DNA from 2 places in the Candidatus Allofournierella excrementavium genome. Region 2 is predicted to be linked to the other one. Evidence: predicted binding sites of a transcription regulator. Region 2 holds the regulator's gene; the other holds the start of a gene.
The links. Region 2 encodes HrcA, which represses chaperone genes, less so after heat shock. Its sites were predicted from a motif close to TGTTAGCACTCNNNNNNNNNGAGTGCTAACA; they were not measured.
Positions count from the first base shown of each region.

Region 1: clpB (ATP-dependent chaperone ClpB) is a predicted target of HrcA. The motif match lies at 2,541-2,571, and genes of this name have one in related genera.

Region 1 is NZ_DBGFPE010000005.1:142,459-146,872, forward strand. Features, by position in the region: gene clpB (ATP-dependent chaperone ClpB) at 1-2,491, opposite strand, end outside; gene ACMI1Q_RS01590 (DUF3783 domain-containing protein) at 2,764-3,156, shown strand; gene ACMI1Q_RS01595 (hypothetical protein) at 3,305-4,291, shown strand; gene ACMI1Q_RS01600 (FAD:protein FMN transferase) at 4,400-4,414, shown strand, end outside.
Region 2 is NZ_DBGFPE010000035.1:114,724-119,137, forward strand. Features, by position in the region: gene ACMI1Q_RS08780 (HAMP domain-containing sensor histidine kinase) at 1-281, opposite strand, end outside; gene ACMI1Q_RS08785 (response regulator transcription factor) at 271-945, opposite strand; gene ACMI1Q_RS08790 (stage V sporulation T C-terminal domain-containing protein) at 1,119-1,661, shown strand; gene hrcA (heat-inducible transcriptional repressor HrcA) at 1,865-2,899, shown strand; gene ACMI1Q_RS08800 (nucleotide exchange factor GrpE) at 2,896-3,513, shown strand; gene dnaK (molecular chaperone DnaK) at 3,592-4,414, shown strand, end outside.

The sequences.
Region 1 (4,414 bases), on a different contig from region 2:
TGAACCGCTTCAGCGGCCGCGCGCCATAGACGGGGTCGTAGCCCGCGTCGATGATGAAGGCCTTGGCCGCGTCGGTCACCGCGAGGCTCAGCTGCTTTTCGGCCAGACGCTGGCGCAGGTCGGCCAGCTGCAGCTCCACGATGCCGCCGATCTCCTCCCGGGTCAGGGGCTTGTAGAAGACGATTTCGTCCAGCCGGTTCAAGAACTCCGGCCGGAACTGGGTCTTGAGCAGGCCCTCCACCGCGGTGCGGGCCTCGGCGCTGATGGAGCCGTCCGGGCCGATGCCGTCCAGGATATACTGGCTGCCCAGGTTGCTGGTGAGGATGATAATGGTGTTCTTGAAGTCCACCACACGGCCCTGGCTGTCGGTGATGCGCCCGTCGTCCAGCACCTGCAACAGGATGTTGAACACGTCGGGGTGGGCCTTTTCCACCTCGTCGAACAGCACCACGCTGTAGGGATGGCGGCGCACCGCCTCGGTCAGCTGGCCGCCCTCCTCATAGCCCACGTATCCCGGAGGGGCGCCGATGAGGCGGCTGACGCTGAACTTCTCCATATACTCGGTCATGTCGATGCGGATCATGTTCTTCTCGTCATCGAACAGGGCCTGGGCCAGGGCCTTGGCCAGCTCGGTCTTGCCCACGCCGGTGGGGCCCAGGAACAAAAAGCTGCCGATGGGGCGGTTCGGGTCCGCAATGCCGGCCCGGCTGCGCAGGATGGCCTCGGTGACCTTCTGCACCGCCTCGTCCTGGCCGATGACCCGCTTGTGCAGGATGTCCTCCAGGCCCAGCAGCTTCTCGCGCTCGCCCTCCACCAGCTTCTCCACGGGAATGCCGGTCCAGCGGGCCACGATGCGGGCAATTTCCTCGTCGGTGACCCGGTCGCGCAGCAGGTTATCCTGCTTTTCGCCCGCGGCCTCCGCCTTCTTCTCCTGCTCCGCCAGCTGTTTCTTCAACTCCGGCAGCTTGCCGTACTTCAGTTCGGCGGCCTTGTTCAGGTCGTACTCCCGCTCGGCCTTCTCGATGGCCGCATTGGTCTTTTCGATTTCCTCACGCAGGCTCTGCACGCTGCCGATGCTGGACTTCTCGTTGTCCCACTGGGCCTTCATGGCGCTGAACTTCGCGCGCATCTCGGCCAGTTCCTTTTGCAGCGCCGCCAGCCGCTGGGCGCTCAGCGCGTCGGTCTCCTTTTTCAGGGCGGCCTCTTCAATTTCGTGCTGCATGATCTTGCGGCGCAGGTCGTCCAGTTCCGAGGGCATGGAGTCCATCTCGGTGCGGATCATGGCGCAGGCCTCGTCCACCAGGTCGATGGCCTTGTCCGGCAGGAAACGGTCGGTGATATAGCGGTTGGACAGGGTAGCCGCCGCGATGAGGGCGCTGTCCTGAATTTTCACGCCGTGGAACACCTCGTAGCGCTCCTTCAGGCCGCGCAGGATGGAGATGGTGTCCTCCACCGTGGGCTGGTCCACCTGCACCGGCTGGAACCGGCGCTCCAGGGCCGGGTCCTTCTCGATGTACTGGCGGTACTCGTCCAGGGTGGTGGCGCCGATGCAGTGCAGCTCGCCCCGGGCCAGCAGAGGCTTCAGCAGGTTGCCCGCGTCCATGGCGCCGTCGGATTTGCCCGCGCCCACGATGGTGTGAAGTTCATCGATGAACAGGATGATTTGTCCCTCGCTCTTCTTCACCTCGTTCAGAACGCTCTTGAGCCGTTCCTCAAACTCGCCCCGGTACTTTGCGCCCGCCACCAGCGCGCCCATGTCCAGACTGAAGATGGTGCGGTTTTTCAGGTTCTCCGGCACGTCGCCGCGCACGATACGCTGGGCCAGGCCCTCCGCGATGGCGGTCTTGCCCACGCCGGCCTCGCCGATGAGGCAGGGGTTGTTCTTGCGCTTGCGGGACAGAATACGGATGACGTTCCGAATTTCGGTGTCACGGCCGATGACCGGGTCCAGCTTCTGCTGGCGGGCCAGCTCCACCAGATCCTGGCCGTACTTCTTCAGCGCGTCGTAGGTCTCCTCCGGGTGGTCGCTGGTCACCCGCTGGCTGCCCCGCACGGTGGCAAGCTGCTCCAGAAAGCGGTTCTTGTCGATGCCGAAGCTGCGCAGCACCTGCCGCACCGCCTCGTTGGGCTGTTCGATCAGCGCCAGGAACAGATGCTCCACGCTGACGTATTCGTCCTTCATGCTTTCGGCGGTGTGCTCGGCGGCGGTGAGCACCTTGTCGGTGGCCGCTGAGATATAGATTTTGTCCGGCTCACGGCCCGAGCCCGTCACATGGGGCAGAGCCGCCACCTTCTGGGCGGCAGCCGCGGCAAAGTTGCCCGGCTCCACGCCCAGCTTCATCAGCAGCTGCGGGATGAGCCCGTCCTGCTGGCTGGCAGTCGCGGCCAGAAGGTGCTCAGGCTCCAGCGCCTGGTTCTGGTACTCGATGGCCAGCTGCTGGGCGCTTTGCAGCGCCTCCAGCGTTTTTTGCGTATATTTGTTTGTATTCATACAGTCCGTCCCCCCTTGAGAAAGCGGTCCAACTTGGAAAGATTCTTAGTTTTAGCACTCTCGTGCTTCGACTGCTAATATTGTATTCCTGCCCCTGGGGATTGTCAAGTGTTTTCACAAAAAATTTATAAACGGGCCGGGCGCGTTGCCAGCCGGGCGAAAAATGTGGTATCATCCCCATATAGTATAGTATTTAAAGAAGAGGGCCATGCGCCGCGGCCGCCAAAGCTTTTGGGGGCCGCCCGCCGCGCCCTTTGGGAGGTCATATAAATATGAAAGCACACATCGCCGCTCTGCCGCCTGCCGCCGCGCTCGCCTGGAAGGTGCCGCAAGGCAGCGGGCTGGAAAAAGTCTGCGCCGGGGCCGGGGTGCGCCTGCGCACCGTGGAAGAACAGGACCTGGGCCGCACGGTGGCCGACCTCTGCGGCCTGCCCGGGGCGGGGGAGGGCAGGGAGCCCCTTTCCCCGGCGGACCCCACCCCCGCGCTGGTGCTGTGGGGGCTGGACCGCAAGGCGCTGGATGCCTTTCTCGACGGGCTGAAGGCCGCGGGGGTGCGCATCCCCCTCAAGGCGGTGGTCACCGACACCAACCGCGCCTGGACCTTTGCCGCCCTGCTGGAAGAACTGCACGCCGAGCATCGGGCGGTGCAAAAGAATGACAAATAAGAAAAAATTCGCAGGATTGGAACCATTCTGTCATCTTTTACCCACCAATTGACATTGACAAACATATGTCACATAGGTATAATAGGGTTGCTGCCCGTAAAAGGGCAAAATGGATGTATATGTTCGTTTTTGAGAGGAGTAAGACAACATGAAAAAAGTTTTGGCTTTGGTCATGGTCCTGGCTCTGGCTCTGAGCTTCACCGCTTGCGGCGGCTCTGCCAAGAAGGTCAAGACCGGTATCGCCATCGTCTCCAGCCTGAGCGGCACCAACGCTTCCGCTGATGAGACCGGTCTGGCTCAGGTGGACAGCACTGTCGCCGCCGTGACCGTTGACGAGGACGGCAAGATCGTTTCCTGCAAGATCGACGTGGCTCAGAACAAGGTGCCCGTGAACGCTGACGGCAGCTTCGACACCTCCCTGACCTTCAAGTCCAAGCAGGAGCTGGGCACTGACTACGGCATGACCCCTGCCAGCCCCATCGGCAAGGAGTGGAACGAGCAGGCTGACGCCTTCGCTGCTTACGTTGTGGGCAAGACCGCCGCTGAGGTGGAGGCCATCGGCGTGACCGGCGAGCACAACGCCCCCGACGTGGCCGACCTGGCTGCTTCCTGCACCATGAACGTGGTGGACATCAAGGCCGCCATCGTGGAGGCTTGCAACAACGCTCAGGATCTGGGCGCCACCGCCGAGGATACCCTGGGCCTGGGCCTGTCCACCGAGATGAGCTCTTCCAAGCTGCCCACCGCTGACGAGGCTGGTCTGGTCCAGACCGACACCACCTACGCCGCTGTCACCTACGACAAGGACGGCAAGGTCACCAGCACCCTGCTGAACTGCACCCAGGCCAAGTTCGATGTCACCACCGAGGGCACCGTGACCCCGAAGAGCGAGACCATCGTTCCCAAGATGGAGCAGGGCGACGACTACGGCATGCGCGCTGCCAGCCCCATCGGCAAGGAGTGGAACGAGCAGGCCAACGCCTTCGCTGCTTACCTGACCGGCAAGACCGCCGCTGAGGTCAGCGCCATCGGCGTGACCGGCGAGCACAGCGCTCCCGACGTGGCCGACCTGGCTGCTTCCTGCACCATGAACGTGGTGGCCTTCATCGACGCGGTGGGCCGCGCCATGGCCTGATCGAAGGCAGCTGCCTGAGAACAGATAGAACCCCGGGGCTGGGCCGCAAGGCCCGGCCCCTTTTTTCCATCCGGCGGCGGAAAGCCGCCCTTTGAAAAAGGAGAAGCCATGGGCAAACGAGTT
Region 2 (4,414 bases):
TCGAAGCCCTCGCCGGCGGCGAACACCAGCGCGCCCTTTTCGTCGTAGACCGCAAAGCCGCTGCCGGGGGTCAGGTGGCGGCGCAGCGTATCCCACTTTCCCTCGGCCAGGGCCGGGTCCGCCAGAAGGCTGTCCCAGTCCGGCACGCGGTAGAGCCGGGCGGTGTAGAGCACCCACAGGGCGAGCACCGCCGCCGCGATGGTCAGCAGCGCCAGGGTGAACAGCAGATACTGCCTTGCCAGCAGGCCGAACAGGCCGCCGGCGCTCTTTTCACGCTTCAAAACGGTACCCCAGCCCCCTTATCGTGCGGATGTAGCGGGGAGAGCGGGGGTCGTCCTCGATTTTGTCCCGCAGCTTGGAGATGTGCACCATCATGGCGTTCTCGTCCCCTTCAAAATAGTCGCCGGCGGCCCCCTCGTAGAGCTGGGCCTTGGTGAACACCCGCCCCGGCGAGCGCATCAGAATGGCCAGTATCTTCGCCTCCATGGGGGTGAGGGGCACCGGGCGGCCCGCCTTTTCCAGCCGCATGCTGGCCAGGTCCAGCGCCAGCTCACCGCCCCGCAGCACCTCGCCCCCGGCCCGGGCGGCCCGGCGCAGCTGAGCCTTCACCCGCGCCACCACCTCCACCGGGTTGAAGGGCTTGGTGACATAGTCGTCCGCCCCGAGGTTCAGGCCGAGGATCTTGTCGTTGTCCTCGCTTTTGGCCGAGAGGATGAGGATGGGCATCTCGCTGAAGCGCCGCAGGGCCCGCGTCACCTCATAGCCCGAGAGCCCGGGCATCATCACGTCCAGAATGGCCAGGTCCGGGGTTTCGGCGCGGGCCTTGGCCAGTGCCTCGTCGCCGTTTTCCGCCTCCAGCACCCGCAGGCCCTCTCCTTCCAGATAAAGGCGCAAAAGGCCGCGTATCTCGGGGTTGTCCTCGGCGATCAGGATCAGTGGCGCCATGTTCGTTCCCTCCTTGCGGGGCGTTCTTTTACCTTATTATACCAGAACCGCCCCCGCCCCGAAAAGGACGGCGGGGGACCGGCGCTTGTATAATTTGCCTGCACTGGCAGATACTAAGAAACACAGAGCACAAGCGGCGGCATTTTTTGCCGCCTTCACAGGAGGTACACGCCATGAAAGCAACCGGCATCGTGCGCCGCATCGACGAACTGGGGCGGGTGGTCATCCCCAAGGAGATACGCCGCACCCAGCGCATCCGCCAGGGGGACCCGCTGGAAATTTTCACCACCGGCGACGGCGAGGTCATCTTCAAAAAGTATTCGCCCATCGGGGAGATGGCCGCCTTCGCCGCCCAGTACGCCGAGGTGCTGCAAAAGAACCTTTCCCGCACCGCCATCGTCTGCGACCGGGACAGCGTCATCGCCGCCGCCGGCGCCGCCCGCAAGGAGTGCCTGGAAAAGCGGGTGAGCATCCCGCTGGAAAAGCTGATGCACGCCCGCCGCGTCTATCTGCACACCGGCCGCGCCGAGGACTGCCAGTTCCCCTGCGAGGGCGCGGCGCGCCACATCCACATCGCCGTGCCCATCATCGCCGCCGGCGACGTGGCGGGGGCGGTGGCCCTTCTGAGCGACGAAAAGACCGCCGCCCCCACCCCTGAAGAGCAGAAGGCCCTGGCCATTGCCGCCGCCTTTCTTGCAAAGCAGATGGAGAGCTGAAGCGCTGTTCCGCCCCGCCCGCGCCGCCCCGAAAGAGCAGGCGCGGGCCCTTTTTGTGCCCCGAAAGGCGGCGGCATTGTGAACGTTCCATGAAACTTTTAAATTTTTCACACCACCCCCTTGACAGACGAATAAAATGGAGTACAATAAATTTAGCACTCGGAGGTAATGAGTGCTAAAATCACAGAAAAGAGGTGGGGCGCATGGCCATGGACGACAGAAAGCAGCGGGTGCTGGAGGCCATTGTGGCCCTTTACACCCAGGGCGGCGAGCCGGTGGGCTCGGGGCTTCTTTGCCAGTATTTCGACATGGCTGTGTCCAGCGCGACCTTGCGCAACGAGATGGCCGCGCTGACAAAGCTGGGCCTTCTGGAGCAGCCCCACACCAGCGCGGGCCGGGTGCCCAGCGCCAAGGGTTACCGCTATTATCTGGACAACCTGATGCATCCCGCGCCGGGCCTTTCCGCCCGGCAGAAGACCGAGATCGACCGCATCTTCGCCGGCCTCGACTACGAGCCGGAACGATTGGCGGCGGGGGCGGCCAAGGCCCTGGCGGATTATTCCGGCTACATGGTGGCGGCCACCACCCCCCGGGCGGACGACCTTTGCATCGCCCACTACGAGGTGGTGCAGGTGGGCCGCTGCACCGCGGCGGTGCTGGCAGTGACCAGCGCCGGCGGCGTGCGCACCCGCGTGGCCCGGCTGGACACTGACCTCACCGCGGAGGACGCGGCGCTGCTGGCCGAAGTGCTGAACCGGGGGCTGACCTTCGTGGCCCCGGCGGACCTGACGGGCGCCGTGCTGGCGAACCTGGCCGCCCAGCTGGGCGAGCGGGGGAACGACCTCTACCCGGTGCTGAACGCGGCGGCGGCGCTGCTGCGGCAGGCAGCCCAGGCCCGCACCTATCCCCAGGGCCTGCAGTACCTGATGCGCTGGCCGGAGCTGACCGGCCTTCTGCCCAGGGTGCTGGAACTTTTCACCGACGACGAACGGGCCGGCAGGCTCATCACTCCCCGCACCGGCCGCACCACCGTGCTGCTGGGCGAGGACCTGCAGCGCCCGCTGCCGGGGCTTTGCTTCATGAGCAAGCGGTATCTGGCCGGCGGCGGCCTCACCGGGGCCATCGCCCTGCTGGGGCCCACCCGGATGCCCTTTGAGCAGCTGGTGCCCGTTCTTGACTATTTTGCCTTGAAGCTCGGCGAGTGCATGGCCGGCAAGGCGCAGGAGGACCCGCAATGATGGACGAGACCAACATCCGGCCCGAAGAGGCCGCAGCCGAAACGGCCCCCAAGGCCGAAGCGGCGCAGGAGGCCGCCGCCCCCGAGGCTGAACAGCCCGCGGCGGAAAAAGCCCCCGAAAAGGAAAAGAAAGAGACCAAAAAGGAACTGGAGAGCCAGCTGGCCGCCGCCAAGGCCGAGGCCGAAAAGGCCCGCGCCGAGGCGGACGCCGCCAAGGACCGGCTGCTGCGCACCGCCGCCGAGTACGACAACTTCCGCAAGCGCTCGGCCCGGGAGCAGGACGCCGCCTTCGGCAACGGCGTGGCCCACGCGGTGAGCCAGATCCTTTCCATCCTGGACACGCTGGAGATGGCCGAAGCCGCCCCCACCGCCGACGAGAACTTCAAAAAGGGCGTGACCCTGACGCTGGAAAAAGCCAAGGCCGCCTTTGAAGCCCTCAAGGTGGAGGAGATCCCCGCTCTGGGCCAGCCCTTCGACCCCGCGGTGCACAACGCCGTGATGCAGAAGGCGGCCGAGAACGGCGAGGAGAGCGGCACCGTTCTGCAGGTGTTCCAGAAGGGCTACAAACTGGGTGACAAGGTCATCCGCCACGCCACGGTCATCGTGGCCGAATAGTTCGCCGAAAGGGCTTAAGGCCCCTTCCCATATCAAAACATTCCATTCCATTTGAGTAAAATTTAGGAGAGATATACTATGAGTAAAATCATTGGCATCGACCTTGGCACTACCAACAGCTGTGTTTCCGTGATCGAGGGCGGCGAGCCCGTCGTCATCGCCAACGCCGAAGGCGCCCGCACCACCCCCAGCGTGGTGGGCTTCACCAAGACCGGCGAGCGTCTGGTGGGCCAGGTGGCAAAGCGTCAGGCCATCACCAACCCCGACCGCACCGTGAGCAGCATCAAGCGCCACATGGGCACCGACTACAAGGTGACCATCGACGGCAAGGACTATAACCCCCAGCAGATCAGCGCCATGATCCTGGCCAAGCTGAAGGCGGACGCCGAGGCTTACCTGGGCGAGAAGGTCACCGACGCGGTCATCACCGTGCCCGCCTACTTCAACGACAGCCAGCGTCAGGCCACCAAGGACGCCGGCACCATCGCCGGCCTGAACGTGCGCCGCATCATCAACGAGCCCACCGCCGCGGCTCTGGCCTACGGCGCGGACAAGGGCGCCGACCAGAAGATCATGGTCTACGACCTGGGCGGCGGCACCTTCGATGTGTCCATCATCGAGATGGGCGACGGCGTGACCGAAGTTCTGGCCACCAACGGCGACACCCACCTGGGCGGCGACGACTTTGACCAGCGCATCATCGACTGGCTGGCCGACAACTTCCAGAAGGAGAACGGCATCGACCTGCGTCAGGACAAGATGGCCGCGCAGCGCCTGAAGGAGGCCGCCGAGAAGGCGAAGATCGAGCTGTCCGGCGTGACCAGCACCGCCATCAACCTGCCCTTCATCACCGCCGACGCCACCGGCCCCAAGCATCTGGACACCACCCTCACCCGCGCCC